One region of the Bacillus sp. NPDC077027 genome, then DNA from elsewhere that is predicted to be linked to it. Evidence: predicted binding sites of a transcription regulator. Region 1 holds the regulator's gene; each other region holds the start of a gene.

Region 1 (10,515 bases):
TCGTTTACTGCACCTTGGAAAAAGGAATCGTTCATTTATGAGATTCTTCATAATAAATATAGCCATTATTTTATTATTGAAAAGGACCATCAGCCTGTAGGTTATTGTGGTGTATGGATTGTACTTGAAGATGCTCAAATAACCAATATTGCGATCTTACCTGAATATCGTGGAAAAGGCTATGGAGAAGCACTACTTCGGCACGTTATGAATTTTTGCAAAGAAAAAAAGACAGAGCATCTGTCATTAGAGGTTCGGGTTTCGAATTCACCAGCGCAATCACTTTATGAGAAGCTAGGATTCAGACCAGCCTCTGTGAGAAAACATTATTATACGGATAATGGTGAAGATGCATTAGTCATGTGGGTGAATTTAAATGAATGAACAAAAAGAGCTTTTTATACTAGGAATTGAAACAAGCTGTGATGAAACAGCAGCCTCTATTGTAAAAAATGGTAAGGAAATCGTAGCAAATGTCGTGGCTTCGCAAATTGAAAGTCATAAGCGCTTTGGAGGAGTTGTACCAGAAATTGCTTCAAGACATCATGTGGAACAAGTTACCGTTGTTTTGGAGGAAGTGATGGCTCAAGCAAACATGCGCTTTCAAGATATTGATGCAATTGCGGTGACTGAAGGACCAGGATTGGTTGGTGCGTTGTTAATCGGAGTAAATGCTGCAAAGGCACTGAGCTTTGCACATCAAATTCCGATAGTCGGTGTCCACCATATTGCTGGGCATATTTATGCGAACCAGCTAGTTGCTGAATTGGTCTTTCCATGCTTGGCACTAGTCGTATCTGGCGGTCATACAGAACTTGTTTTGATGAAAGAGCATGGCTCCTTTGAAGTGATTGGTGAAACATTAGACGATGCAGCTGGTGAAGCATATGACAAAGTCGCTCGAACAATGGGTCTTCCTTATCCAGGTGGACCACATATAGATCGTTTGGCACAAGAAGGAGAGCCACGTATTAAACTCCCTCGTGCTTGGCTTGAGGAAGGCTCTTATCATTTTAGTTTTAGCGGGTTGAAGTCTGCTGTGATCAATACTCTTCACAATGCATCTCAAAAAGGAGAAACGATTGCTCCTGAGGATTTGTCTGCAAGTTTTCAAGCAAGTGTTGTGGAAGTGCTTGTTGGGAAGACGTTAAAGGCAGCTGCCGCCTATGATGTGAAGCAAGTAGTACTTGCAGGAGGAGTGGCTGCAAATAAAGGTCTCAGAGAAGCTTTACAGCAAGCATTTAAAGAACAACCAAATGTGACGTTAACCATTCCGCCTATATCACTTTGTACAGATAATGCAGCGATGATTGCTGCAGCTGGCACAGTAGCTTATCAAAAAGGAATCCGTGGCAATATGGCGATGAATGGACAGCCAGGTTTACCTCTTGAATCATATTAATTCAGCTCCTGTGGATACACAGGGGTTTTTTATCGTTTAAATGTAAACGGTTTATACACAATTTAATCATAACTATCCACAATTGTTAGAAAGTTTTGAATAAAATTCATGTGATTGTGTATAACTTCATCCTTTCGTGTGGATATGTGATTAAAACTCTGTGGATACTGTGGGTAATTGAGATGAAACTATATTCTATAAAGATAAGACTGTGGATAGTTTTGTTAATAAAAATATCTTGTTACAAATGATGATAGGTTAGGTGCAAAGATTTGAAAAAAAGCACCCATGAGGGCGCTTTCTAAGTTTCTGATAGTTCTTCCCATTCTACAAAAAATGATTCTAGCTCTTTGTTTAATTCTTCATTTTCTGTTTGAATGATCTGTACTTTTTCATGATCTTGGAATATAACAGGCTGACACAATTGCTCTTCATTTTCACTTAGTTGTTGCTCAATGGAGGCAATGCGTTGTTCAATTTCTTCAATTCTTCGTTGCTTTTGTCGCTCTTTCTTTTTGAGTTCTTTCTCCTCTGCATAAGAACGCTTCGTTGAAAGAGAGGCATCATCAGCTTTTGTTTTGACAGCTGTTTCTGACTCTTTAAGTGCGTCAAGCTCCAATTGCTCATTTTTCTTTTCTATAAAGTAATCATAGTCGCCTAGATATTCTTTAGACTCATTTGGAGAGAGTTCAAGTACCTTTGTTGCGAGTCTATTAATAAAATAACGATCATGGGACACAAATAAAATGGTGCCTGGGTAATCAATCAGCGCATTCTCTAAAATTTCTTTGCTGTCTAGGTCTAAGTGGTTGGTCGGCTCATCAAGGATGAGAAAATTTGCTTTTTGAAGCATTAATTTCGCTAGAGCGACACGTGCCTTTTCGCCACCACTTAATGCATGAACTGGTTTAAGCACATCATCTCCTGAAAATAAGAAATTACCTAGGCATGTGCGAATCTCTTTTTCGGTCATATGTGGATATTCATCCCAGAGTTCATCTACTACTCTTTTCGATGAAGTTAGCTTGGCTTGTTCTTGGTCATAGTAACCAATGCTCACATTTGAACCAAAGAGGATTTCACCTTGTACTGGTTTTAATGTATTTATTAACGTTTTAAGCAATGTTGATTTGCCAATACCGTTCGGACCAATAAGTGCCACACTTTCTTCACGATTAATATGGAAAGAAAGAGAGGTGAGAAGCGGTGTTTTGTGATCGTAGCTAATTTCTAAATCACGGACGTGTAAGACATCATTTCCACTTTGTTTGGTGATCTCAAAGTGAAAGTTTGCAGATTTCTCATCACCAAGTGGTTTTTCAATTCGTTCCATCCGCTCTAATTGTTTTCTTCTGCTTTGCGCCCTTTTCGTCGTAGATGCCCTTGCTAGGTTGCGATCTACGAAATCTTGTAGCTTTGAGATTTCACCCTGTTGTTTTTCAAATAGCTTGATGTCTCGCTCTAACTGCTCTGCTTTAAGCTCAAGGTATTTACTATAGTTCCCAGCGAATTTTTTCATAGTTGTTCTTGACACTTCGTATACATGGTTGACCACTTTGTCTAAGAAATAACGGTCATGAGAAACGATTAATATGGCACCTGTGTAGTTTTGCAAATATTGTTCCAGCCATGATAAGGTATCAATATCCAAATGGTTGGTAGGTTCGTCCAATATCAGAAGATCGGGTTTGATTAATAGAAGCTTCCCAAGCGCAAGGCGTGTTTTTTGTCCGCCACTCAAGGATTGTACGGTTGTGTTATCGTCAAATTGACTAAAACCAAGCCCATGAAGGATGGAGCGGACATCTGCTTCATATTGGTAGCCGCCTTTGTCTTTGAAATCTTGTTGGAGTCTATCGTATGTTTTCATGAGTGAATCTAATTCTGTACCAGTAGAAGAAGCCATTTTCTCTTCGATGTCTCTCATGTCTTTTTCCATTCCTTTTAAATGGTCAAAGACGGTTAGCAATTCTTCTTTCAATGTTCTGTCAGATGTGACATCTGTATGTTGAGCTAAATAACCGATGGATAAATCTTTCGGTCTTACAATTTCGCCTTTTTCATAAGACATTTGTCCTGCAATAATCTTCAAAAGCGTTGATTTACCCGCTCCATTTCGCCCAACAATGGCAACGCGATCCTTTGCTTTTACTTCTAATTTTATATTCGTTAAAACAGTATCAGCGCCAAAAGACTTTGAAAGCTGATTCACTTGTAAAATCATCATGTAACTTCACCTCTGCTATAATATGTTTAGTGTAGCTTATCAGCAGAAAACCGGCAAATCTTACATACAATCGTCACTGTCAAATGAAAGACAGATAGGAAAAAATAGTGTATTATTTGAGTAAGGGAGCGTTTTAAGATGAGTGATTTTAGCCACTTTAACGAACAAGGGAGAGCAAGGATGGTGGACATTAGTGATAAGTCATCCACAGTCCGGACTGCGACTGCTACTTCGAGTGTTCGTATGATAAAAGAAGTATTTACCAAAATACAAAATCGTGAAATTGGCAAAGGTGATGTACTGTCAGTTGCCCAAGTTGCGGGCATTATGGCAGCTAAACAAACCTCTGCCATCATTCCAATGTGTCATCCACTTGCACTGAAAGGCGTGGATATCTCCTTTGATTGGGAGGAAGACGGAAATGTGCACATGTTGAAAATTTATGTTCAAGTGAAAACAAAAGGAAGTACAGGTGTAGAGATGGAAGCGCTCACTTCCGCGTCAGTATGTGCGCTGACTGTTTACGATATGTGCAAGGCGATAGATAAAGGCATGATGATTGGCCCGACCTATCTTCTAGAGAAGACTGGCGGGAAAAACGGCGATTTTCACAGAGCATCTGATATTTAAGTTGGAGGATCTTATATGAATATAGACCAGTCAAAAATTCCGCAAGCGACAGCTAAACGTCTGCCGCTTTACTACCGTTTTTTAAAAAATCTGCATGCATCAGGAAAACAACGAGTCTCTTCGGCAGAACTAAGTGATGCCGTCAAAGTAGATTCTGCAACGATTCGTAGAGATTTTTCATACTTTGGGGCTCTTGGAAAAAAGGGATATGGATACAATGTGGATTATCTGCTCACTTTTTTTAGAAAAACACTTGATCAGGATGAAATGACCAATGTTATGCTGATTGGTGTGGGGAATCTGGGAACTGCTTTTCTCCATTATAATTTTATTAAAAACAATAATACAAAAATTTCAATGGCTTTTGACATCAATGAGAGTAAAATAGGAAGTGAGATAGGTGGCGTGCCTGTCTATGATTTGGATAAGCTTGAAGAGCATGTGAAAGAGGTAGGAGATATACCGGTAGCTATTTTAACGGTACCTGCCATTGCAGCTCAACCGATTACAGATCGTTTGATTGCTTTAGGGATTAAAGGAATCCTTAATTTTACGCCGGCTCGATTGAATGTGCCGGAACACATTCGAATTCATCATATAGATTTGGCGGTTGAACTTCAGTCTCTTGTTTATTTCTTAAAGCATTACTCAGTTTCACAAGAAGACTGATGAAAAGGGGTAAAGGGGGTGGAGCAGAATGGGTCCGATCGGTCCTGGAAGTCTTATTTTGATTGCCATTGTTGCGCTCATTATTTTTGGGCCTAAAAAGCTTCCTGAATTGGGAAGAGCAGCAGGAGACACGTTACGTGAATTCAAAAATGCAACAAAGGGTTTAACTGATGATCAGGAAGAAAAAAAGAAAAATGAAGAACAGTAGAATGGGATGAGCTTCATGAATGTGAGAGAAATGCCGCTTATGGAGCATATTGTTGAACTGCGAAAACGTTTAGTGATTGTTGCTTTGTTTTTTGTCATTTTCATGGTGGCAGGCTTCTTTCTAGCCAAGCCGGTTATTATTTATTTGCAAAATACTGATGAAGCAGCAAGCTTAACCCTTAATGCGTTTAGGCTGACTGATCCGCTGTATATTTTTATGCAGTTTGCATTCGTCATCGCTTTGGTTTTAACATGTCCAGTGATTTTATATCAGCTGTGGGCTTTTATCAGCCCTGGCTTATATGAGAAAGAAAGAAGAATTACATTATATTATATTCCAATTGCATTGGTTTTATTTTTTTGTGGTGTGGCTTTCTCCTATTTTATCTTGTTTCCGTTTGTCGTCGATTTCATGATGAGAATGTCTAATGATTTAAATGTGGAGCAAGTGATTGGAATTAATGAGTATTTTACTTTTCTGATGCAGTTAACACTTCCATTTGGGCTACTGTTTCAGATGCCAGTCGTTCTCATGTTCTTTACGAGACTTGGTATGATCACACCAATGTTCTTATCGAAAATTCGTAAGTATGCCTATTTTGCACTCCTTGTCATTGCCGCACTGATTACACCGCCAGAGCTTGTTTCTCATCTTATGGTCACCCTACCGATGCTTGCTTTGTATGAAATAAGCATTGTGATCTCCAGAGTGACTTATCGAAAGATGCAGCATATAGCAGAGGAGAAAAAAAATCATCATGTATCATGAAAAAAGCATCACCATCTGATTAGATGGCGATGCTTTTTTGTGTGTCAAAGTATCTGCTGGATGATATGGAACAGCTGATCGAAGTAAGCAGACTCGTGTGGAACAAAATGACTAGTGTCTGCTTCCTTTAGCTGATCGTGCCTCATGCCATTTTCATCTATCTCAAAACCATGTAGGGTCAAGGTTTCACGTTCACCTGTAAAGAGTCCTATGACTTCATGTAATGGCGCACGATAAAGGCCAGCCACTTCTTCCTTTTGTAAGTGGAAATCATGTTCTTGTGTACGGCTATTATAGAGATACACATGGCAAAATTCTCTGTCGAGGATATTCGCTTGTTTGATTACATCTGGCAAAACCCCTGCATAAGTTAGCTTTTCAAATGGGATGGAAATCCCAAGTTCTTCTTCTAATTCTCTAACGCCATCTTGAGGTGATTCCTCTGCTAAAAGGTGACCTGCTGCGGTGATGTCAAGAAGCGCTGGGAAGTCTTTTTTTGTGTTGCTTCTTAATTGAAAGTGTAGATATGTGATGCCGCTCTTCTCTGTTAAAAGCCAAAAATGGAATGTTTCATGCCATAGCCCTTTTGCATGTACGTCTGATCGTGAGGCGATGCCGATTGATTCATGCCGCTTGTTAAAGATATTCAAGTACTCCTGTTCGATGATGGTTCTCTCCATTCAAAAAACCATTTTCCAATCAAAAAGGAAAATGGTTGTGGTTTTATTTTTGCTGCTTTTTGAGCTTGACTGAGAAGGCAAACATTTTAAAAGCGATATTGATATTATAGGCTGCAAACACCATGAGTAATATGCTATAGAAAGACCACATATCACCAGGATTTTGTATCGCCATATATGTGAAAGCCGCTCCCACGGCAAAATAAATCAATCCCCATACGACAGGGTTTCTCATAAGAAAAAGCCTCCAATAATCATTTGCAATGCTGCAGATTGTTCATCTATTATTTTTTTCACTGGTTCAAACTGACCAAGGATTACGAGCGAGTTCATTAATATGTGTGCACCGATTGGCACGATGATTCGTTTGGTCTTGGCATATAAGAAGGCAAACGAAAAGCCCATGGCTGTATAGAGTAAAAGATGAGCGGAATCATCATGAACAACGGCGAACATCACTGAACTAATGAGAGCGCCGATGAAGAAATTCGTTTTTTCATATATCACACCAAAAATAATTTTCCGAAACACGATTTCTTCTGAAATCGGTCCAAGGACAGATATGACAATCACCAACAAAGGGATTGATTCCATAATAGACAAAATGTTTTTTGTATTCTCTGACTCGCGTCCAATGCCGAATAGTTGTTGTTCAATGGTTGCGGCGAAAGTTTGAGCGAGAATGGATAAGAAAAACCCAGCGATAATCCAAACGATGGCCGAGCGAACCGATACAGGTGTTTCTTGCCGAAGTGATGTTTTCGGTAATGTCCTGAGAATGAGTAAGATAATCACAACACCAATGGGAAAGCTAATGATTGTCCATACGCCTGAAATGTGAGTGAGCTCCTGCTTTGTAAAAGGAGGTTCAAATATCCCTAGCCACTTCATGATCATCACATAAGGAAGTATAGAAAACTGCACCACTATATAGGTTAAAATGATGTACCAATACTGTTTTTTCAAGTAATGAAAACTCCTTTGCTAAACGAACTAGATTTATTGTAACACAAGACGTCTTTTTCGTTGAAAAGGAAAGAATCATCATGAAAAAAAGAAAATGAAAGCGTGAAAAATTTTAATGCGTTTGACTTGAAATTACAGCAGACATTCTTTATTATAGAAAATGTGTTAGCACTCGTTATGGTTGAGTGCTAAAAAAGACTACATATAATAAATTGAGGAGGTTGTTTCTTATGTTAAAGCCATTAGGCGATCGCGTTATCATTGAACTTGTTGAATCTGAGGAAAAAACCGCAAGCGGTATCGTTTTACCGGATTCTGCAAAAGAAAAACCACAAGAAGGTAAAATTGTTGCAGCTGGTTCAGGGCGTGTGCTTGAAAGCGGAGAGCGCATTGCGTTAGAAGTGAAGACAGACGACCGCATTATCTTCTCAAAATATGCAGGCACTGAAGTGAAATATGATGGAAAAGAATATTTAATTCTTCGTGAAAGCGACATTTTAGCTGTTATTGGCTAATCACATAAAAAATAAACAAAAATGGTAAAATAATTGAGGAGGTTTCGTTATTATGGCAAAAGATATTAAATTTAGTGAAGAAGCCCGTCGTGCGATGCTTCGTGGTGTAGATGCACTTGCGGATGCTGTAAAAGTAACTTTAGGACCTAAAGGACGTAACGTGGTTCTTGAGAAAAAATTTGGTTCACCGCTGATTACAAATGATGGTGTGACAATTGCGAAAGAAATTGAATTAGAAGATGCTTTTGAAAACATGGGCGCAAAGCTTGTGGCAGAAGTAGCAAGCAAAACAAATGACGTTGCTGGTGACGGTACAACAACTGCAACAGTTCTTGCTCAGGCTATGATTCGTGAAGGCTTGAAAAACGTGACTGCTGGTGCTAACCCTGTTGGTGTTCGTAAAGGAATTGAAGAAGCTGTAAAAGTAGCACTTGAAGGCTTACAAGAAATTTCTAAACCAATCGAAGGTAAAGAATCGATCGCTCAAGTGGCAGCAATTTCTGCAGCAGATGAAGAAGTAGGAAGCCTGATTGCTGAAGCGATGGAGCGTGTTGGTAACGACGGTGTTATCACAATTGAAGAATCAAAAGGATTCACAACTGAGCTAGAAGTGGTTGAAGGAATGCAATTCGACCGTGGATACGCTTCTCCATACATGGTAACGGATTCTGATAAGATGGAAGCAGTTCTTGAGAACCCTTATATCTTGATCACTGATAAGAAAATCACAAACATTCAAGAGATCTTACCAGTTCTTGAACAAGTGGTACAACAAGGTAAACCACTATTGCTCATCGCAGAAGATGTAGAAGGCGAAGCACTTGCAACACTTGTTGTAAACAAACTTCGTGGTACATTCAACGCTGTAGCAGTGAAAGCACCTGGATTCGGTGACCGTCGTAAAGCGATGCTTGAAGACATCTCTGTTTTAACTGGTGGAGAATTGATTACAGAAGACCTTGGTCTTGACTTGAAATCTACTGAAATTGGTCAACTAGGTCGTGCTTCTAAAGTTGTAGTGACAAAAGAAAATACAACGATCGTTGAAGGTTCAGGTGATTCTGCGAAAATTGCTGCTCGTGTGAATCAAATCCGTGCACAAGTGGAAGACACAACATCTGAATTCGATAAAGAGAAATTACAAGAACGCCTTGCAAAACTGGCTGGCGGCGTAGCTGTCATTAAAGTCGGTGCGGCGACTGAAACAGAATTAAAAGAGCGTAAACTACGTATCGAGGATGCGTTGAACTCAACTCGTGCAGCAGTTGAAGAAGGTATCGTATCTGGTGGTGGTACAGCGCTTGTGAATGTATACAACAAAGTATCATCAATCGAAGCAGATGGTGACGTTCAAACTGGTGTGAACATCGTTCTTCGCTCTCTTGAAGAGCCAATTCGTCAAATCGCTCACAACGCTGGTCTTGAAGGATCTGTCATCGTTGAGCGCTTGAAAAACGAAGAAATCGGCGTAGGCTTCAATGCAGCGACAAACGAGTGGGTAAACATGATTGAAAAAGGTATCGTTGACCCAACAAAAGTAACACGCTCTGCACTTCAAAACGCAGCTTCTGTTGCAGCTATGCTTCTTACAACTGAAGCAGTTGTAGCTGACAAACCAGAAGAAGGCGGCTCAGGCGGCGGAATGCCAGACATGGGCGGCATGGGTGGAATGGGTGGCATGATGTAAGGAAAACTCTAAGCCCTTGATATGTGACAAGGGTTAGAGCACTTCTCATCACACCGTGGTCATTTTATTGGTCATAAGCGCCGAAATCACTCTAAATATGGAGGTCTCTCAGTAATTCAGTGAATTTTTGAGAGGCCTCTTTTTCTAATATATTGGAAGAACTAGAGGAATCGTAACCACATTTATGCCGATTTTGAGCCTGCAAATGGAATACATGCAATCGTAAATGTTAATGGGCTATTTTTGTCGATTGACTATTTGAAAAACAAGTTACACGTGGACACGAAACAAATAAGAGAAGAATGGAAAAAATTAGTAGTTCACAGTACGGCAAAAGAATAACGCTAAAGCAGTAAATTATTTATCAATCACTCATAAAGGGACAATCGTTTCGTATCGTGCAAGTTAGTCCGCAGTTTTTAGAAGAACAGAGCTTCAATTTTTCTAGAAACCATTAGTAAAATAAGGTAGGTTGTAATGTGTATTTATGTAATTTTGTAATTGGCCTATGATGAAGCTAATATTACCAAGGGGTTGGGGAATTACAAAATCAATGACAAAAAACGTTTTATTAAAAAATGACAAATGAAATGTAAGAGGATTACAAGTGAAATGATAACTTGTAATCCTCTTTTTCGTTAGAGTAATAATGTTTATGAGTGGAAATTACAAAATTACAAGTTTTTAATTGTATGCATACAATTATTTTGAAAGAAGTGACATAAAGGAATGGTTCATTTCCTTGTTTAACCTTTTTTCCATT
Region 2 (10,515 bases), on a different contig from region 1:
CCTTTTGATGCTAACTTGTACATGTTATTCTGCGTGTCTGGACAATATGTCGTAAACTTCTATTGTTTTTTGTAGAATAACTTCCGAAACATAGATCAGGAAATGATGACCACCCGCGATAGATAACGGTTGGTCAAATGAGATCATCAATCTATTTTCTCAGAAGAAGGTACATCCGAGACAGCCTTCTTTTTTTGTGTGTGATTGATTTGTAAAGCTGTAGCAACAAGAAGAATAGCATGTAGCGAGAATACAAGAATTGCAGCAGTGGCCCCTGACCATTCGAGGCTAAAGTCAATAAGAAAGGAAAGACTAGCACCTCCCAAGCTAGCAGCCGCAATAAAATAGCTCGTCGCCTCATCAATGGCATTTTCAATCATAAGCGCTGATGCGGTTAATGCGATAGGAAACATTCCATCAGCACATAAGCCAATGAAGAAAATCAATACAAGCTGAATCCCAGTTTGTTCAACAAACGCAAAAGCCAGCATCAGTATCACCATAGCAACTGAACTCTGCTTCAAAAAACGCATTGGACTAAGTTGATCCGTTTGTTGTACATCGTAGCCCAAAATAGATGCCATGTTAGAAATACTAAATGAAAAGGGAATTGTGCTTACCCGCCAAACACAGAGAGTGAGGGCGGATAGCTGTAGACGTGTAAACAATCTCAGTTCCTCCAGCTTAGTGCAACTATATCTATGCTGATCATCCTTCATCATCTGAAATGAGTTTATCTACTGGTAAAAACGGTATCTTTTTTTCCTTATTTTGCTTATAATCAAAGGGATTTTTCCCATCTCAATATGCCCAATATCCTGTTGCAAAAATGACATGAGCTTTTGGTTTGCTAGGCTCTTTTCAAAGGCACTGTCCTTGAACTTGACACCACTTTTATCATGTCTAGCAAAGGCTTATGATCCTTGCTTTTTCCCAATATCTTCGTCAATATTTGCATTCTATTCCATCCAATTATCATTCCATCTGTTAATATTTAACTTATTTCACATTGTAAATGATGGTATCGATTACAGAACAATAACTTTGTGTAAAGGATTTGTTAAAAATGTGTACAATTTATGAAATTGCTAAGCGTTGTGGTGTATCAACAACGACCGTATCCCGTGTATTAAACAATCATCCATATGTAGCTGATGAAAAACGTCAGCACATTCTAGAGGTGATAAAGGAAATGGAATATACACCAAGCTCGGTAGCACGGACACTTCGGTCACATCAAACGAACACCATCGCTGTGTCTGTGCCGGCAGTGGATCACCCTTTTTTTGCCCAACTGATTAAAGGTATTTCAAAAGAAGCTCTTACACAAGGATATAAAGCCATTGTTTTGCAAACATTCTATCAAGCATCATTGGAGCTAGAAGGGCTTGAACTATTGAAACGAAAAGAAGTGGATGGTGTCATACTCGGAGCGCTTGAAAATGATTGGAAAGAGATTCAACCGTTTCTTTCTATCGGACCGATCGTGATGGCAAATGAACATCACAAAACGGCGGACATCCCAATTATTGGGTATGACGAACGTGAAGCCACGTATCGTGCCGTCCATTATTTAATTCAATCAGGTCGTCGATCTATTGGTTTTTGTTTTGATACAGAAAGCAGTGAGGCACAAAAGCAAAGAATGCTAGGTTATATAGATGCGCTGAAAGAGCATCACCTAGAATTAAATGAGAATTGGTTATTTGGTGAGGCTTTTACAATTGAAGATGGCTTTCGTTTAATGGATTGCATTCATTTGATGGCAGAACCACCAGATGCCATATTTACTGGGAATGATCAGGTTGCAGCAGGATTGATTAAGCGAGCCATCATGTGTGGCTATCAAATTCCACAAGACTTAGCAGTCATCGGTTATGATAACCAGTTCATTTGTGAGGTAACACAACCGACAATTACAACAATTGATATCCCCATTGTTGAACTCGGTCAACAATCCGTACAACAGATGATGAAACTGCTCAAACATAAAAAAACGCTCAAACGAGAGTATATTCAGCTTCCAACAAAGCTAGTGATTCGAGAATCTACATAATAGTGCACAATGATCTCATCATATGACAGGAAATCACCACTCTATCATTTTCAGTCAAACTAAAAAGAAAGAAAGACTGAGGGGGGCTCTCAGTCTTTCTTTTCAGAAAAATACCTGGCAAGAAGTTGTCATGAATCACAATCATTCAATGACTTAAAATTGAGCAAGAACAAATGTCCAAATACACACGATACCAAGCAGGATTAAACTGTATTTCACCGTTTGTTTAAATAGCTCTGATTCCTTCCCTGTTTCACCTACCGCTGCTGTTGCAATCGCAATGGATTGCGGAGATATGAGCTTCGCCATCACACCGCCTGTCGTATTGGCACCAAGTAAAAGACTCGCCTGTGTACCAATTTGTGAAGCTGTAACTGCCTGCAAGTTACCAAACAAGGCATTATTACTAACAACAGATCCAGTAATAAATACACCGATCCAACCAAGCACTGGGCTAGCAAGTGGGAATAAATCGCCTGTCTTCGCAAGAGCAAGGCCGATGGCTGAGCTTAAACCCGCGAAGTTAGCTAAGTTGGCAAACCCCATGACAAAACAGATGGTGAGAACAGGTACCCATAACTCCTGTACAGATGCTTTTAAACACGCCACTCCTTGCTTTAAATTAATATGACGGCTAAACAGTCCTGTTAGCATGACAGCTAAGAGGATAGCTGTTCCTGTTGCACTGATGATGTCAATTTTAAATATCGCATCAATCGGTGTTTCTGTTGACGCAATTGGCGGGAGCTTCATAATTTGCTGATGAAGAAATGGCATTTTCACTAAAATGGTCGTCCAATTTAGTACCCCTCCCTCAGCAAAGAGCGCCTTAAATGCTGGCAGACTCCAAACAGTAATGACACCCGTTAAAATGTAGAATGGAGACCATGCTTTCAATATCTCAACACCACGATAACTTTGCTTATTTTCAATGGCTGGAGCGCTTTCTTCACGATAAATGCGTTTCGGCTGCCATTTACGAAGAAACAAAGAAAGTAGTCCCATGCTTGCTAAAGCAGAAATAATATTGGCAAGCTCTGGTCCTATCGTCACCATGGTGACAGCTTGAATGAGCGTGTAGCTTCCACTTACAACAAGCAAGGCAGGAAGTGTCTCTTTCACACCTTTAAAGCCATCCATGATCATAATCAATAGGAATGGAATACTGAAAGAGATCAGTGGAATCGTATAAACTAGTGTTTGGGAAAGAGATAATGGCGTCATATTCCCCATTTGGGCACCTGTAATGACTGGGATTCCAACAGCACCAAATGCACCGGATGCAGCATTAGCAATTAAGCAAAGCATCGCTGCTTTCAGTGGTTTAAATCCTAATTCTGTCAATAAAGCCGCACTAATGGCAATCGGGACACCAAAACCAGCCGCGCCTTCAAGGAACGCGTTAAAGCTAAAACCTATTAATAAGAGCTGGAGACGCTGGTCCTGAGAAATTCCTGCAATACTTGAACGAATGACATCAAACTTCCCTGATTTCACAGATATTTTATAGAGCCACACCGCCATGATGACGATATATCCAATCGGCCACAGTCCATTAGATATACCAAGTACGACGGCTGACAATGCTTTTTCAACTGGCATATGAAAGAAGACAACTGCTGTCACAAAGCTCACGATCAGTGTGAAACACGCGGCAAGAATGCCTTTTAATTTAAATACCGTTAACGCTAACAGAAAAAACAAAATTGGGAGCATTGCCACAAACGCACTGACAAACTCATTACCAAACGGATCATATATTTGCTGCCACATTGTGATTCATCCTTTTCTACTCAAAATGATGGTCTACTTCGTTGTTTAAAAGTGTGGTGCCAGAATGCCCTTCAACACATCTACACTGTGAGCAAATTGCTCTTTTTCTGTGTCATTTAGTGCCAGCTCCATGATTTCTGTTGCACCATTTCGATTCATAAGTGCAGGTACGCCAATGTAGACATCTTCTGCTCCATACTCTCCATCTAAATACGTGCTGACAGTCAAAATACTATTTTCATTGTGTAAAATGGCTCTCGTGATCCGTGCCAAACTCATCGCCACGCCATAGTACGTTGCTCCTTTTTTCTCAATAATTTGATAAGCGGCATTGCGAACATTTTCCATGATGTCATCTAAATCTTCTTGTTTATATTGATCATGCTTCTTCATTAATTCAGCTATCGGGACACTCCCGATGTTGGCATGACTCCATACTGGCAGTTCAGTATCACCATGTTCACCAATGATATACGCATGCACATTATGAGCCGCTGCATCAAAGTATTCACTTAGTAGATATCTAAATCTTGCTGTATCAAGCGTTGTTCCACTACCAATTACTCGTTCTTTTGGCAGACCGCTGAATTTCCAAGTAGCATAGGTCAAAATATCAACTGGGTTAGTCGCTACTAAGAAAATACCATCAAATCCACTTTTCATGACATTTTCGACAATTCCTTTGAAAATGTTGAGGTTCTTTTCAACGAGATCAAGTCTTGTTTCACCAGGCTTTTGGTTTGCCCCAGCACAGATACATACAATATCTGCATCACTGCAATCTTTATAATCTCCGTACCATGTATTCACTGGATGCGGGGCAAACGCCTTACCATGATTCAAATCCATTACATCACCCATCGCTTTATCCTGATTCAAATCAATCAACACTAGTTCATCCGTAATCACTTGATTTATTAAAGTAAAGGCATAACTACTGCCGACGAAACCTGCTCCGATTAATGCAACTTTATTGACCTTATCGTTTGTCATATCCGTCATCCTTCCGATTAAAACCTCTGTTGTTTGTGAAGTATTTCACATTATTATTGTGCAATATTTCACAAACTTTTTCAAGGGGCTTTTCAAAAAAAATAAAAAAGATTGCGAATTGTTTTCAGTTTGTATCAAACCTTTTAGACGCATACATGACAACTCAAGAAAAAGCCTGTACAAAAAGCAAGCTCATCATCAATTGATCGCTTCCCAATTTAAACGCCTTGTATATAAATAAAAAAGACTATCGAGAAAATTTCGATAGCCTGAAACCATGATATAACAAGTCCTATGCTTTTGTGATGACGATCAATTCTTCTGGCAATGCTTTTTCGTCTATCCAGCTTTTGACCATGTCATAAAAGAGTTCTGCCTTTTCAAATGTAAAGGAGTGTCCGACGCTTGGAACGATGACACCGACTGCTTGAGGGTGTGCCTCCGTCAAATGTTGGGCAGAGCGTTTCATGATGTTTTTTTCTAAATCACCGACTGTAATGAGTATACGGGTTGACGCTTGCTGAAAGGTGTTTGGTAGCCGATAATGTAAATTTTCTTTAAACATTGATTGCAGCGTCCTCTTTTGAAGGCTTTTGGAGCCATCGGCATAATCGGCGACATCTTCCTTCGGGATACCTATCTTTTCAGCTTGAAGTTGAATAAACCAATCTTTTTTTAGTAGTGGATACATAAGAGGCAATATTGGTTTTACTAAAAGGTACAGCCATGGCAAAGGAATGACGAGTGCACTATTGATAATGGCAAAGTCTACTCGATTCGGCTTTCTAGACAAAATCTCAACAGCAATTTGTGCACCGAGAGAAAAACCGATGAGGATGATCGAACGATCGTGTGCATGTTCATCCATCCACTCTAGCACCTCAATGGCACTTTCTTTCATGGAAAAAGGCTGTTCGTTTGCTCTTTTTCCATGACCTAGCAAATCGGGCGTATAGCAATCATAATCATTGCTAAACATCTCAATTTGCCTTTTCCACATCCAGCTACTTACTCCTCCACCATGTAGGAGAATCATGATTGGCTTTTGATTCATCGACAAAACTTCCACCATCCTTATATGTAGAAAAAAGCAGCCTACATGAGCAGACTGCTTTTTTCATACGCTCTCTTCCATTATAAGGGATTTTCGACGATGTTGGCTATTTTTTCAAATCTTCAATCGAATTAACATCCTTCATATAAGTCGGAACGACAAGACCCATACGAAGACCCTTCATACTCGTACCAATATCATCATATTTACCTTTAAACTTTGCCGCATACGTTTTATGTGTATTTGGAAGCCATGCAGATAGAGATGCATCCGCACTACCTGTTGCAATTGCTGTCCACATTGGACCAGCTTCAACTTGTGTTAACGTAACTTTAAAGCCAAGGTCACGAAGCACTTCTGCCGCAACATTTGTACTGGCAATTTCACTGTCCCATGCAACATAAGCAAGATTGATTTTTTCACCATTAGACTTTTTGACACCTTTGATCCACTTCGATACTTGATCTTTATGCTTTTTCACATATTTCGTCGCTGCGTCCTTTGGCTTGATACCGTCTTGGATATCAATCATCACTTCACCCATGTCATCCTGAGACCATTGAAACTGACTGAGCATTTTGGCAGCATCAGGATGATCTTTTTTAAACCCTTTACGGGAGATTGTATGAATCTCCTCAGCTTCTCCATAAGATTTTTTTGGATCTTCCAAATATTTTAAATCATAACGAGAAAACATCCAGTGCGGGTTCCAGCCTGTCACAATGATCGGCTTCTTACGGTCATACGACTTTTTTAACGTAGCGGTCATCGCTGCACTAGATGCAGAGACAACCGTCCAGCCCTCTAAGTCATAATCTTTTTCAGCTTGATCTGTCAGCGCCATAATCCCTGAACCTGGATCAATACCAATAATCGTTTTATTCACTTGCTTTGCAGCGGATGCATGAGAATCAGACTGCGAACCACAAGCTGCAAGCAGGAAGACGAGCAAGGCGGTCATCCCAATGTAGAGTGATTTTTTCCACATTAAGCATTCCCCCTGATTTTTTTCGTTCTTATGTTTTGTGTAATACGGTCAAGAGTAATTGCCACAATAACAATCGCAATCCCTGCTTCAAACCCAATACCTGTTTTTAACTGCGTAACTGCGCTGTATACTTCAGAACCAAGCCCTGGTGCACCAACCATAGCCGCAATAACAACCATTGATAGGGCAAGCATGATACTTTGATTGATTCCAGCGAGAATCGTTTTTGTTGCAAGGGGTAATTGTACTTTGAACAAGCGTTGGAATGTCGTTGAACCGAATGCTTCCGTCGCTTCAATCAAATCAGCAGGCACTTGCTTAATACCAAGAATCGTCATCCGAATCGTTGGTGGCATTGAGAAAATAACAGATGCCACAACTCCAGGGACAACCCCGATATTAAAGAAGAAGATCGCTGGTAATAGGTAAACGAATGCAGGCATTGTCTGCATCAAATCTAAAATCGGTGTGACAATTTTACGCACAGTCTCTTGCTGTGATGCCCAAATCCCAATCGGAACACCAATGACAATGGAGATGATCACTGCTGTCAACACAAGGGCTAGCGTCTGAAGCATTGGTTGCCAGTAGCCTAAATAATCGATCAGCAAAAACCCGATAAGTGTAAAAATAGCAACTCCTCTAGTGCTGATCCACCAAGCAAGCCCTGCAAAAATCAATGTGAGTAAAATTGATGGAAAGATGCCAAGTGCTGCAACAATTCCGTTCACTGTACCTGCTAAACCATTCGTGATCCCATCAAAGAAACCACCAAAGGTTAAAGTTAACCAGTCAACAAATTGATCAATATAATCTGCAAATGGAATTCTAGGCAAATCGCTCATACTAAACATCTTATTCTACCTCCTGTACAGAAGGCTTTTGTGTTTCTTTTACTTCAGCTGGATTGACCGACATATTGATATATTCATCATTACCTGATAATGCACCAATCAATGCACCTCTTACCACAATACCCTTCATTCTATTTTTCTCATCTATGACCGCAATTGGAATATTGGCATCTGAAACAGCGTCAAAAATCTCTGTCAGATACGTTGATTCAAGTACCGTTGTAAATTCTGTATCAAGAACGCTTTGAAGCGACTCACCTGATTCTGCCGCTTTTTTCGCTGCTTGTGCAGAAATAACTCCTAATAGATGCTTCTTCTTATCAACTGCATAGATAGACGAGATTCCAAGGTTCTTCATTAATGTAAGAGCAACTCGTGCCCCTTTATCAAGTTGTACGGTTTCAGCACGTTTCATAATATGACCTGCTGTTAGTACTTTTGATAAATCAACATCTTCAACGAAGCGTTCTACATATTCGTTAGATGGGCTCATCAGAATCTCTTCTGGTGTTCCGATTTGAACAATGTTACCATCCTTCATGAGGACGATTCGATCGCCAATACGTAAGGCTTCATCTAAGTCATGTGTAATAAATACAATCGTTTTACCAACAGATGTATGCAATTCAAGCAATTCATCCTGCATGTCTTTACGAATTAATGGATCAAGTGCACTAAATGCTTCATCCATTAATAAAATGTCAGGATCGTTAGCAAGGGCACGTGCCAAACCAACACGTTGCTGCATCCCACCACTAAGCTGTTTCGGATACTGCTCTTCAAAGCCTTCAAGACCAACAAGCTTGAGTGCCTCCATTGCCTTTTGCTTACGCTCTTCTTTTTCCACACCTTGTAGTTCCAACCCGTATACTGTGTTATCCAGTATCGTGCGGTGTGGGAATAGGGCAAAGTTTTGGAAAACCATACTGATTTTCTTCCGTCTGACCTCACGCAATTGATCCTTTGACATATTTGTTATCATATCCCCATCAATATAAATTTCTCCGGAGGTTGGTTCAATTAACCGATTCAGCAACCGCACAAGTGTGGATTTCCCGCTCCCTGATAGCCCCATGATGACAAATATCTCGCCGTCATATACATCAAAATTTGCTCGGTTGACACCAACTGTAGCGCCAGTCTCTTTCAGGATCTCTCTCTTTGTTTTCCCTTTCTCAAGCAATTGAGATGCTTTTTTTGCATTTTTCCCAAAAATTTTAGATACGTTATTTATCTTGATTTTAATATTCTTATCTTCAGAATTCATTTTTTCCCTCCAAATTAGCATCTTTATAACCGTAACATAAGCGTAATGATGCGAACAATCTTTAGAATTCGCTTATTTCAGCACAATATGTATGAATTCCATATAGAGGTCTGAAGTATAGAGAAAATACTCCTTATTGCTCTTAAATCCTATAGAATGCTTCAAAAACTCTATATTTTTCGGGGCACATTCTCTCATCAGTCAATATTTTACTGAAAATTCCTCATTCTGCTAAAAATAAACTTAGATTCCTTTACACCGCACTTGCTCTCATTTTAGTTAAGCTACATAACTATCTCCCAAAAGAGATTTACCCGAAAATGGTTAGATAAAAACCTATTTCGTTAAAATTTTCATGATTTTCATAAAAAACTGCCCGCAACATTCGTTACAGGCAGTGTCAAAAGCCTTCGTACTCTTATGATTCCAGTGTTGCACGCTTAATGTTATCTTGAAGTTCTAACATCCGTTTTGTTCCTTCTTCACGTAGACGTTTGTTTTCTTCTTCAATTTGTTTCGTCTCTTTCATTCCTTGCACAATTGTATTAAAAGAGGATTCAATTGTTTCAATATCAATGCTTGGTCTACCAGAAAGCTTCGCAATTTCAACACTTTGACTTGAAATATTCTCAGCATTGCGTTTCAGCATTTCATTTGTTCTTCTATCGAGCTCGCTCATTGAGTCAGCCACAAGCTTCTGTCTTTTTGCCGTAACTGCTTGAATAATCCCGTTTTTAAAAATCGGAATGGTAATAATAAACGCTGAGTTGATTTTCCCAATCAATTTCGTATTCCCACGTTGAAGCAAACGAATTTGCGGAGCCGTTTGCAATGCGACCATGCGTGCCATATCAAGATCATACACACGTTCTTCTAGCGCTTGAATACCATTGCGAAGCGTATCAAGCTCCATTTGTGCTAGCTGATTGCCGCCCGCTACTTTTTCCTCATACGCTGGGACCAATTGCTGTAATTCTTCGATTTTCATTTGCCCTGCTACAACATACTTTTCAAGTTGCACATAGTATTGGACGTTGTGATCATACATTTCATCAAGCGTCATCGTTGATTTCGTCATCTCATCTTTATATTTGTTGATTTCAACATTGATTTTTTCAATCTCTGCACCAAGCGATTGGTACTTGCTAAAGACTTTTTCAATCATACTGCCGCCACGTTTAAAGATTTTAGATAAGAGTCCGCCCTTTGGTTCGTCAAAATCATTTTTGTCAAAGCGATCCATGATTTTTCCTAGCTGCGTAAGCATCGTCCCTGAATCAGTGACACTTGTTGACCGCATCATAGATAGGATGCGATCAGAGAATTTGGAAATCTCCACTGCTGGCTGTTTCCCGTATTCAAGAAGCTCAAGTTGATTTTTTACATCAATTTGCTTCGCAAGATTTTGCACTTCCGGTTCGCTGCGAAGTTGCAAACGGATATCATCCGCCTTCTCTATTGAAATTTCTTCTTTATCAATTGAAATGATGTCATTCCCATTTGTATTTGTCATACGCTTCGATCTCCTTA
Region 3 (10,515 bases), on a different contig from region 1:
AGTGCTATGTATGCTTGTCTTTCCACAGTTAGCTTATTTACTGCCAGTTAGTGCCTTTCTCGGTGCTTTTTTAGCCGCATTTGTTGTATACATGTTGTCTTGGGATCAGGGGGCATCACCGCTTAAGCTGATTTTAGCTGGGGTGGCGGTGAACGCATTACTTGGTGCTGTAATGAACGGTCTGATGGTGCTTTACAGTGACCGAGTACAATCCGTTTTACCTTGGCTTTCAGGAGGATTAAACGGAAGAAGCTGGCATCATGTCAGCTTTATGTCACCATATGCACTTGTTGGACTGTGCCTTTGTTTCTTTGTCATTAAACCAATCAATCTCCTGCTTCTAGGAGATGATGCTGCACAATTATTAGGACAAAGAATTGAGATGACCCGTTTTTCCTTGATCGTCCTTGCCGCTCTTTTAGCAGGTGCGGCTGTCAGTGTCAGTGGGCTTGTCGGCTTTGTTGGACTTGTCGTCCCGCATTTTATTCGTCTGCTTATTGGAGATGACTACCGGTATTTGTTGCCACTGTCCATATTAGGTGGAGCTGTACTAGTGGTCTTTGCAGATACAGCGGCACGTGTATTGTTCTCTCCGATTGAACTACCTGTTGGCATCCTGCTTGCCTGTTTAGGAGCGCCTTTCTTCCTCTATTTATTAAAAAAGAAAGGGAGGGGCTAACATATGGATGTGATTTTACTCGACCAAGTATATCTCAAGCAAGGGGGATTCCAATTATCCTCTGTATCAGCAGCGGTACCAAAAGGCAAGATCACTGGCATTATCGGTCCTAATGGTTCTGGGAAATCCACCTTTATTAAAGCTGTGGCACGACTCACTCAGGCTGATAGCGGAGCGATTTTTATTAATGGAATGCAGCAGGCGACGATGACGGCTAAGGACATTGCAAAAGAAGTGGCTGTACTGATGCAATCAAGAACAACCATTCCGGCAATGACCGTAAGAGAGCTAGTTGCATATGGACGGACTCCGCATCGATCGTTTTATAAAAGACAAACCAAGGAAGATCGTGAAGCGATTGATTGGGCGATGGATGTGACGAATATTAGAGGAAATGAGAACCGCCTCCTTCACACGCTGTCTGGAGGAGAAAGGCAAAAGGCTTATATCGCCATGGCGCTAGCACAACAGACAGACACACTCATTCTCGATGAACCTACCACATTTTTAGACATTGCGCATCAGCTCGATTTACTTGAGCTTTTGAAGGACCTCAATAAAACACATGGATTAACAGTGTTAATGGTGCTTCATGATTTGCAACAGGCCGCAAAGTACTGTGATCGGCTCATTGCGATGAAAAGGGGCTCTGTTCATCAGATCGGTACACCAAAAGAGGTGTTCACTGCTGATTTTTTTGAAGAAGTCTTTGGGATTCAAGCAGAAGTTCATTTGGAAGGGGCGCATCCGCTCATTATTCCAATTGCTTCGATTCAACATAAAAAGGGAGATGAAAAGAAGATGATCATTGTTAACAACCAAGTAAGAGTTGAAAAAGGAAGTGCCGATAAACTCGTTCAACGCTTTAACAAACAAGGGCAAGTGGAGTTTATGGAAGGATTTTTAGGCATGGAGGTTTGGGTGACACAACAGACAACAGATTATGATGAAGTAACCATTCATACACGCTGGAACCGAAAGGAAGACTTTGTGAACTGGACAAAGAGTCAAGCTTTTGGCGAAGCACATTCACATGGGAAAGCCAAACCTGATGGTCTTCTAAAAAACAAGATTACTTATTACGAAGTACAAGTGACAAGACCAGCACTTCAAAAGAAAGCATAATATGACATAAAAAAGGCGCCGCAAGTAGACGAGCAGCGCCTTTTTTTATTGGGGTGAAAATGGCTACGTCACATAAACTTGACAAAGCTTTCAAACAATTGACACAATACCTCCCAATTTTTAGGTAAAAATTACTTTATTTTTGAATTACATCGGTGTAAAGTACAGGTATAAATAACTAACCGAATGAAAATCAAGAGTATACTTTCACTTGATGAATCATTTCAATAGACTCATTCATGTGAAGTGTTGAACAAACAGTGAACTTTATGTGAAGTTTTGAGCATGATGGAATGTTCATTGACGTTCGGTGTAAAGGAGGATGCCAAATGGTGAGTGAGTTATTTTTAGCAAGATTTCAATTTGCCTCAACGACATTATTTCATTTCATTTTTGTTCCTATGTCCATTGGCTTAGTGTTCATCATTGCTGTGATGCAAACACTATATGTCATGAAGAAGAAAGAAGTATATAAAAAAATGGCAAAGTTCTGGGGGCACCTTTTCCTGATCAACTTTGCAGTAGGGGTCGTCACCGGTATTTTACAAGAGTTCCAGTTCGGGATGAACTGGTCAGATTATTCAAGGTTTGTCGGTGATGTATTTGGGGCTCCGCTTGCCATCGAGGCGTTGCTAGCATTCTTCTTAGAGTCTACTTTTATTGGACTGTGGATTTTCGGTTGGGATCGTCTACCGAAAAAAATTCATTTATTGTGTATTTGGCTTGTTTCCATTGGGACCATTTTTTCGGCTTTTTGGATTTTGCTTGCAAACTCTTTTATGCAGGAGCCAGTTGGGTTTGTCATCAAAAATGGACGAGCAGAAATGAACGATTTTGGTGCGCTTGTGACAAATCCACAGCTATGGGTTGAGTTCCCACACGTCGTTTTTGGTGCACTTGCAACGGGTGCTTTCTTTATTGCAGGTGTCAGTGCCTATAAAATGCTGAAAAAACAAGAAATGGCATTTTTCAAAAAGTCATTTCAAGTGGCAATGATCATTGCGATGATTTCTGGTTTAGGTGTGGCATTCTCAGGACATGATCAAGCGAAGCATTTAATGCAGTCACAGCCGATGAAAATGGCCGCAAGTGAAGCACTTTGGAAGGATAGCGGTGATCCAGCTGCATGGACTCTTTTTGCCAACATAGATACAGACAAAAAGGAAAATCGCTCTGAGATCAGTATTCCATTCGCTCTTAGTTACTTGGCATACTCAAAATTCAGTGGCGATGTCCCTGGAATGCTTACGCTTCAAAAAGAATATGAAGAAAAATTTGGACCAGGAAATTATATTCCGCCTGTGAAAACAACGTTTTGGAGCTTTAGAATTATGGTCGGTTCAGGGATGCTAATGATTTTTGCTAGCTTGATCGGGCTATACCTTAGCTTTAGAAAGAAAATTGAAACGAGCAAATGGTTTTTACGCTTTATGGTAGGGATGATTGCTTTTCCGTTTATTGCAAATTCAGCTGGTTGGATCATGACAGAAATTGGACGCCAGCCTTGGACGGTCTTTGGCATGATGACAACGGCTCAATCCATTTCGCCAAACGTCACATATGGCATGCTGTTGTTCTCTGTTATTAGCTTTACAATCATGTATCTGATTTTAGCGATTTTATTAGGTTACTTGTTCATTCGTGAAATTAAAAAAGGTGCACATTCTGAAGATGACAAGCATCAAAAGGATGAAACAGACCTTTCAACAGACCCATTTGATGGAGGGGCATATCATGGCATATCTTAATGAGATTTGGTTTATTCTTGTCGCCGTATTATTTATCGGGTTTTTCTTTCTGGAAGGGTTTGATTTTGGTGTTGGAATGTCGATGCAGTTGCTTGGTAAAAACGATCACGAGCGCCGCATTTTAATCAATACGATTGGTCCTTTTTGGGATGCGAATGAGGTTTGGCTCATTACCGCAGGTGGAGCGATTTTCGCTGCTTTTCCGAATTGGTATGCGACCATGTTCAGCGGGTATTACATTCCGTTTGTCCTGCTGCTTTTAGCCCTCATTGGACGAGGGGTTGCCTTTGAGTTTCGTGGTAAGGTCGAGAAGGCTTCGTGGATCAAGACGTGGGATTGGGTGATCTTTTTTGGCAGTCTTCTGCCTCCATTCCTTCTAGGGGTGCTGTTCACCAGTATTCTGCGTGGAATGCCAATTGATCAGAGCATGAATATGTATGCTGGCTTTTCAGACTTTGTTAATGTGTATTCTGTCCTTGGCGGTGTGACTGTCACTGTACTTTGTCTTCTGCATGGGTTGATGTTTTTGACACTAAGAACAGAGGGTGATTTGCGAAAGCGTGCGAGACAGCTAGCGAAAAAGGTAGTGTTTGTTGCTTTGCCATTACTCGTTGTCTTTGTTGTTTTATCCATGATACAAACAGATATGTATACAGTACGTCCTATCGTCACAATCCCAATGACAGTCCTGATTGTCATTAGTTATCTCACCGCATTCGTTCTAATGAACAAAGAACGTGACGGTTGGACCTTCTTTTTTACAGGAGCAGGTATTATGCTCACCGTTGCGATGCTATTTGCTTCACTATTCCCGCGTGTCATGATTAGTTCATTGAATCACGCGTTTGATCTTACGATTCAAAATGCCGCATCAGGCTCTTACTCATTGACGGTCATGACGATTGTAGCGATTTCTTTGTTGCCTTTTGTGCTTGGGTATCAAATTTGGAGCTACTACGTGTTCCGTAAGCGTGTAAGTGGTAAGGAGAAAATGACGTACTAATGGATAAACGTTTGCTTCAATTAAAAGGGATAAAAGGGCTTCTTGCCCTTTTAGGCATTGTGTCGTTTATGCAAGGGGCCAGCATCATTTTTCAAGCACAATGGTTGGCACATGCCATTACAACGCTGTTTGACGGGAAAGATTTGTCTCAAGCCATTCCGTATGTTCTTTTGTTTCTTGCCGCTTTTGCGGTTCGTCACAGCCTAACATTGATTCGTGAGAAAGTGATGTTCGTCTATTCAACCCGAATTGGAGCTGACGTACGTAAACAGTTGCTAGATCAATTGTTTCGGCTTGGTCCAGCTTTTGCAAAGAAAAAAGGGACAGGGCAGCTTGTGACACTTGCGATGGAAGGCATTGCCCAGTTTCGTCAATACTTGCAGTTATTTCTTCCGAAAATGGTCAACATGGCGGTCATTCCAGCAATGGTGCTGATCTATGTGTGGATGCTTGATGGGACATCGGCTGTCATTTTGATCGTCACGTTACCTATATTAATTGTTTTTATGATTTTACTTGGTCTCGTTGCCCAAAAAAAAGCGGCAAAGCAGTGGAGATCGTATGAGAAATTATCCAATCATTTTACTGACTCGCTTCGAGGACTTGAGACCCTCCGTTATTTAGGAATGAGCAAAAAGCACCGCCGCAATATCGCTGAGGTGTCTAAACGTTATCGGCAGGCGACGATGAATACGTTAAAGGTTGCATTTCTCTCATCGTTTGCACTTGATTTCTTTTCAATGCTTTCGATTGCAACAGTAGCGGTATTTCTCGGTTTGAGATTGGTAGAAGGAGAGCTACTTCTTCTGCCAGCACTCACTGCATTAATGCTTGCACCCGAGTATTTCTTACCTGTACGTGAAGTCGGTAATGACTACCATGCCACACTAAATGGCAAAGAAGCAGGAGAGGCGATTCAGGTCATTTTAGATGAGAAGGGCTTCCAAACACAAGATGGACACGCGGTGACGTTAAATCGTTGGACAGAAAACGATGTGTTATCGCTGAAAGACATCAGTGTTCAGCACGATCTAGATGCGCCTTTATCCATTCAGCATGTTCATTTTTCTGTAAGAGGAAAGAAAAAGATTGGCATCATTGGTGAAAGTGGCTCTGGTAAGTCAACATTCACTGATGTGCTTGGCGGATTTGTCGAGCCGTCATCGGGTCAAGTTGCAATAAATGAACAGTCGCTCGTTCATTTACAAGTAGAGAATTGGCAACAGAATCTTGTTTATATGCCACAACATCCGTACTTGTTTCATGCGACATTAAAAGAGAATATTCGTTTTTATGAACCGAGTGCTTCAGATGGAGAAGTAGAGAGAGCGGCGGTTCAAGCTGGACTGACACCATTATTGGCTGAATTGCCAAACGGTCTAGATGAAGTCATTGGTGAGCAAGGGAGAGGTCTAAGCGGAGGCCAGGCACAAAGAATTGCGCTGGCACGAACCATTTTAGGCAAAAGATCGATCATGCTATTAGATGAGCCGACTGCTCACCTTGATATTGAGACAGAATATGAGCTGAAAGAAACCATGCTTCCACTATTTGAAGATAAGCTTGTATTCCTTGCGACGCATCGACTGCACTGGATGCCAGAAATGGATGAGATCATTGTTATGAATCAAGGAACTGTAGCAGAAGTAGGGACACATGAGACTTTGATGCAAAAAAAAGGCGTGTACTATGAGTTGGTTCAAGAGCAAATGGGGGAGATCACATGACAAGAGAAGGCTGGTTTACGCCTTATATTAAAGAGAATAGACGACTGTTTGCCTTGGTTCTGCTGTTAGCGGGAATTGCCGTTTTTTCTGCCTCTATGCTCATGTATACATCAGGTTATTTGATTTCTAAGGCGGCGACAAGGCCAGAAAATATCTTGATGGTCTATGTACCTATTGTGGCAGTTCGAACCTTTGGTATTTCACGTTCAGCAGCTCGATATGCAGAGAGGCTGGCAAGCCATCAGCTCATTTTGAAGATGATTGAAAAGATGAGAGTGCGTTTATATGATATGGCAGAGCGAAGCGTTGCTCATGCAAAGCTTGGAACGGGAGATATGCTTGGTTTGCTGTCAGATGATGTGGAACGCTTACAGGATGCGTATTTAAAAACCATTTTTCCGTCGATTGCAGCATTACTTTTATATGCTGCTTCAATTGGTGCACTTGGCCTTTTTTCACTTCCATTTGCAGGCTTGATGCTACTTTATTTGTTTTTGCTAGTTTTTGTTTTTCCTTTTGTGACGGTTCTGGTGAATAGAGCGCGTCAGATTCAGATGAAGCGAGGAAGAAGTGAATTATATAGTCAACTTACAGATGCGGTGATGGGGATAAGTGATTGGTTATTTAGCGGCAGACAGGCTGATTTCGTCCAAGCATATGAACAAAAAGAAGCACAACTCCTTCGTCTTGAAGCAACTAAACATCGTTTTATCCGTATGCGCCAGTTCCTTGCTCAGCTTTTGATTGGTGGTGCAGTTGTGCTGGTTGTATGCTGGAGCGGTTCACAAGTAGCCGTTGGATCAATGTCTCATACATTGATTGCGGCATTTGTACTTGTGCTATTTCCGTTAACAGAAGCCTTCTTGCCATTGTCAGATGCGGCTGGTGATATTCCTGTTTATCAACATGCTGTCCACAGGCTCAACCAGTATGAAGAAGAATCTTATCAGATGAACGAGGTGTCATCAGGGCAAGCCTTGTCGTCAGATGAAACAGCGGCGGTTTGTTTTGATCATGTTCATTTTTCTTACGATGATCATCATGAGGTCCTACATGACTTTTCCTTTTCGTTAGAGCAGGGTGAAAAACTTGCATTGCTTGGGAAAAGTGGAGCGGGTAAATCGACCATTCTCAAGTTGTTGGAAGGCGCTATTAATCCTAATCAAGGTTCAATTACGTTAGAAGGAAAGTCTGTGCAGGACTTGCAGGGAGTGATTTCTGAGCATGTATCTGTCCTGAATCAACAGCCATATTTGTTTGATACTTCGGTCATTAATAATATTCGTCTAGGTTCGCCTGAATCAACAGATGAACAGGTAAAAGAGGCCGTCAAACAGGTCAAGCTTCATGATTATATTGAGTCATTGCCAGAAGGTTATCGTACAGGAGTTCAAGAAACAGGTGTCCGCTTTTCTGGTGGAGAAAGACAGCGTATGGCATTAGCACGTATTTTACTTCAGGACACACCGGTTGTGATTTTAGATGAACCAACAGTGGGGCTCGACCCACGTACTGAGCGGGAGCTACTTGCGACGATCTTTCAAGTATTGAAAGGCAAAACGGTCATTTGGATCACACATCATCTGACAGGGTGTGAGGCATGCGACAAGATTTTATTTATAGAAAATGGTCAAATCGAGATGCAAGGCAACCATCAGACATTGATGGAGAAAAGCCAGCGCTATCAAAGGCTTTATCGCATGGATCGACCACTTTCATTTAGATAGAAACGAGTAAAAACGTTCGAACAAATGGTTGTCCGAACGTTTTTTTAGCTGTTCTTTAAGGATTGACTTTCCCAATGCCGGCGTATCCAATGACTTCTGACTTCACATTGCTCACGTTAAGCAAAGAATAATTATAAGGAGGGTTGTAAGATCCAGTAGAAGACGTTGGCAGGCTGCCTGTGCTGTTGACATACGAGTTGTTGATGACATGCCATGTACCAACTTGTCGGCTGTCCCAGCTACCAATTGCATTTTTCGTATTTTCAAATACGTTATGCTCAATACGCATTTTGGCACCCATTCGAGAGTTAATAGCAGTTGCCAGGATATTTTTGTAGTAGTTATTGTAAACGTGACCTTCACCAAAGCGCATGGACGGTACACGAGAGTTCAGATTCTCAAAACGGTTGTTGTGGAAGGTGATTTTACGGTTATAGTTGTCATTGTCAGAGCTGCCCATCAGCATGGTTTTCCAACTGTCGTGCACATAGTTCCAAGAAAACGTAATATAATCAGAATCATTTTTTACATCAAACAAGCCATCGTAGTCATCTTTGCCAGAGTTGAGGGTGTTGTAAAGCTCGTTATGATCGACCCATATATTTTTAGAACCGCCTTCGATGCCGATTGCATCCTTATCGCCAATATTACTATGGTGAATCTTTAAGTTACGAATGATGATGTTATTGGCACGCCATACTTTAATGCCAATGCCGTTAAATTCGCCTTTTGCTCCTTTGCCAACGAGTGAGACGTTATTTGTATCTTTAATATCAATTTTGTTTGCAGAGGTATTTGAAGGTGTAATTGTACCATCTACGACAATCTTCAATTTTTCGTTAGTCCCTTTGTTTTTTAATGCATTTAGGATGTCATTACCTGTTTTGACAGTGACCGTTTTACCGCCTTCACCGCCAGTTGTTCCCCCATTTAAGGTCGAGAAGCCTTGCTGATTGAAGTTTGCCATAATAGAAGGACTTTGTGGATATTTTGTTGTTGCTTTTGCTTCACCGCCTGGGGCAAATAAGGAGGTCACTAGACCAACAGCTAATACACCGGCTAACATAGGTACCTTTTTCATAACACAATCCTCTCCAGTCAAATTATTTTTTCACAAGGCTAATGATAAACGATTACAAAAAGAAGTCAGAATTTAATCTCTTTCCTTCTTTCTTTGGCATCGCCCCTTTCGGAATGTAGGACGAGCATAGCATGCAAAAAGTAATCATCGGCTAAGACATCAAGGTAGTTATTCCATGATTTTCTAGTTAACTAAGACGATGATTATTTGATTTTGTCTAAATGAGACAGGGTTCATTTGTTTAAGCCACAGTAGTCACATAGGGATCATGCTTCAAGGGTCTTCTATTTGCATAAAGACGCTGAGGATTATTAAAAATAATAATTGTCAGAAAATTTAGATTGTCATAATCATTACATAAGAAAAAATGAATTTTCGAGTTAATTTAAGATCTTAAATCATGAAAACAATGACAATTACGACAAAAATCTTCTATGGCAATTGGGTATTATCTATTGGTTTGTTGCTTCTTTTGTCCTTTTTTTTATCTATTGTAAACGGTCCAAAAAGAATGATGAAAGAATCGAGATAACATGAAAGAGCGGGACAATCCAAGTCTATGCTGACATCTTTAGCGCTAAAGTCATAAAAGTACGTCACGATTGTTCCTTAAAAAAGAGGCTAACTGCTTGATCTATCTCAATTCGGCATCGTTTTCATCTATTATCAATATTGATACTTTTTTACAACAAGTGTTAAATTGATCTCAATATGCGTTAGAAAATCTAACAATAGATTTTATGATAAATTCTACAAGGAGGCAGATGACACATGTTGACCTTAGATCGAGAAGCACAAGCAGCACAACACTATGTTAATCAAGTATTTGAAGCCGTTGTGAAACGGAATCCGGGAGAGGAAGAATTCCTTCAAGCGGCAAAGGAAATATTCGATTCGCTTGCACCTGTTTTTGCAAAACATCCTGAGTATGAAAAGCATGGAATCTTAGAGCGGATTGTCGAGCCAGAGAGATTATTGGTTTTTCGGGTGCCGTGGGTGGACGATGAAGGGAAAGTACGTGTCAACAGAGGATTTCGTGTCCAATTTAACAGTGCAATAGGACCTTACAAAGGGGGAATTCGCTTCCATCCTTCTGTCAATGCAAGCATTATGAAGTTTCTCGGCTTTGAACAAATTTTCAAAAATGCATTAACAGGCTTGCCGATTGGTGGAGGAAAAGGTGGAGCAGACTTTGACCCTAAGGGTAAATCCGACGGTGAAATTATGCGCTTTGTCCAAAGCTTTATGAGTGAGCTTGGCAAACACATTGGACCTGATCAAGATGTACCAGCAGGCGACATTGGTGTAGGTGCACGTGAGATTGGATATATGTTTGGGCAATACAAAAAAATGCGTGGAGTCTATGAAGCAGGCGTTCTTACAGGAAAAAGTCCTGGATTCGGAGGCAGCCTAGCAAGAAAAGAA

The links. The regulator Rex, encoded in region 1, represses fermentation and respiration genes when NADH is low (regulators of the CRP and FNR family bind a similar motif). The targets are predictions, from matches to a motif close to TTGTGAAATATTTCACAA.
Positions count from the first base shown of each region.
Region 2: a site for Rex is predicted at 4,856-4,873, ahead of ACQKEZ_RS16655 (L-lactate dehydrogenase). Genes of this name have one in related genera too.
Region 3: a site for Rex is predicted at 2,044-2,061, ahead of ACQKEZ_RS09130 (cytochrome ubiquinol oxidase subunit I). Genes of this name have one in related genera too.

Region 1 covers NZ_JBNNIO010000004.1:2,576-13,090, forward strand. The annotation lists gene rimI (ribosomal protein S18-alanine N-acetyltransferase) at 1-384, shown strand, start outside; gene tsaD (tRNA (adenosine(37)-N6)-threonylcarbamoyltransferase complex transferase subunit TsaD) at 377-1,402, shown strand; gene ACQKEZ_RS14600 (ABC-F family ATP-binding cassette domain-containing protein) at 1,704-3,629, opposite strand; gene moaC (cyclic pyranopterin monophosphate synthase MoaC) at 3,768-4,259, shown strand; gene ACQKEZ_RS14610 (redox-sensing transcriptional repressor Rex) at 4,275-4,928, shown strand; gene ACQKEZ_RS14615 (twin-arginine translocase TatA/TatE family subunit) at 4,957-5,136, shown strand; gene tatC (twin-arginine translocase subunit TatC) at 5,152-5,904, shown strand; gene ACQKEZ_RS14625 (NUDIX hydrolase) at 5,949-6,584, opposite strand; gene ACQKEZ_RS14630 (YdiK family protein) at 6,628-6,819, opposite strand; gene ACQKEZ_RS14635 (CPBP family intramembrane glutamic endopeptidase) at 6,816-7,550, opposite strand; gene groES (co-chaperone GroES) at 7,781-8,065, shown strand; gene groL (chaperonin GroEL) at 8,118-9,752, shown strand.
Region 2 covers NZ_JBNNIO010000005.1:149,483-159,997, reverse strand. The annotation lists gene ACQKEZ_RS16670 (hypothetical protein) at 147-668, opposite strand; gene ACQKEZ_RS16665 (LacI family DNA-binding transcriptional regulator) at 1,067-2,056, shown strand; gene ACQKEZ_RS16660 (L-lactate permease) at 2,210-3,829, opposite strand; gene ACQKEZ_RS16655 (L-lactate dehydrogenase) at 3,875-4,822, opposite strand; gene ACQKEZ_RS16650 (alpha/beta fold hydrolase) at 5,115-5,876, opposite strand; gene ACQKEZ_RS16645 (glycine betaine ABC transporter substrate-binding protein) at 5,983-6,864, opposite strand; gene opuAB (glycine/proline betaine ABC transporter permease subunit OpuAB) at 6,864-7,709, opposite strand; gene opuAA (glycine/proline betaine ABC transporter ATP-binding protein OpuAA) at 7,720-8,985, opposite strand; gene ACQKEZ_RS16630 (toxic anion resistance protein) at 9,404-10,498, opposite strand; gene ACQKEZ_RS16625 (YceG family protein) at 10,513-10,515, opposite strand, start outside.
Region 3 covers NZ_JBNNIO010000002.1:695,760-706,274, reverse strand. The annotation lists gene ACQKEZ_RS09140 (FecCD family ABC transporter permease) at 1-679, shown strand, start outside; gene isdG (heme oxygenase) at 683-1,804, shown strand; gene ACQKEZ_RS09130 (cytochrome ubiquinol oxidase subunit I) at 2,137-3,552, shown strand; gene cydB (cytochrome d ubiquinol oxidase subunit II) at 3,539-4,555, shown strand; gene cydD (thiol reductant ABC exporter subunit CydD) at 4,555-6,282, shown strand; gene cydC (thiol reductant ABC exporter subunit CydC) at 6,279-8,009, shown strand; gene ACQKEZ_RS09110 (pectate lyase family protein) at 8,065-9,090, opposite strand; gene gdhA (NADP-specific glutamate dehydrogenase) at 9,862-10,515, shown strand, end outside.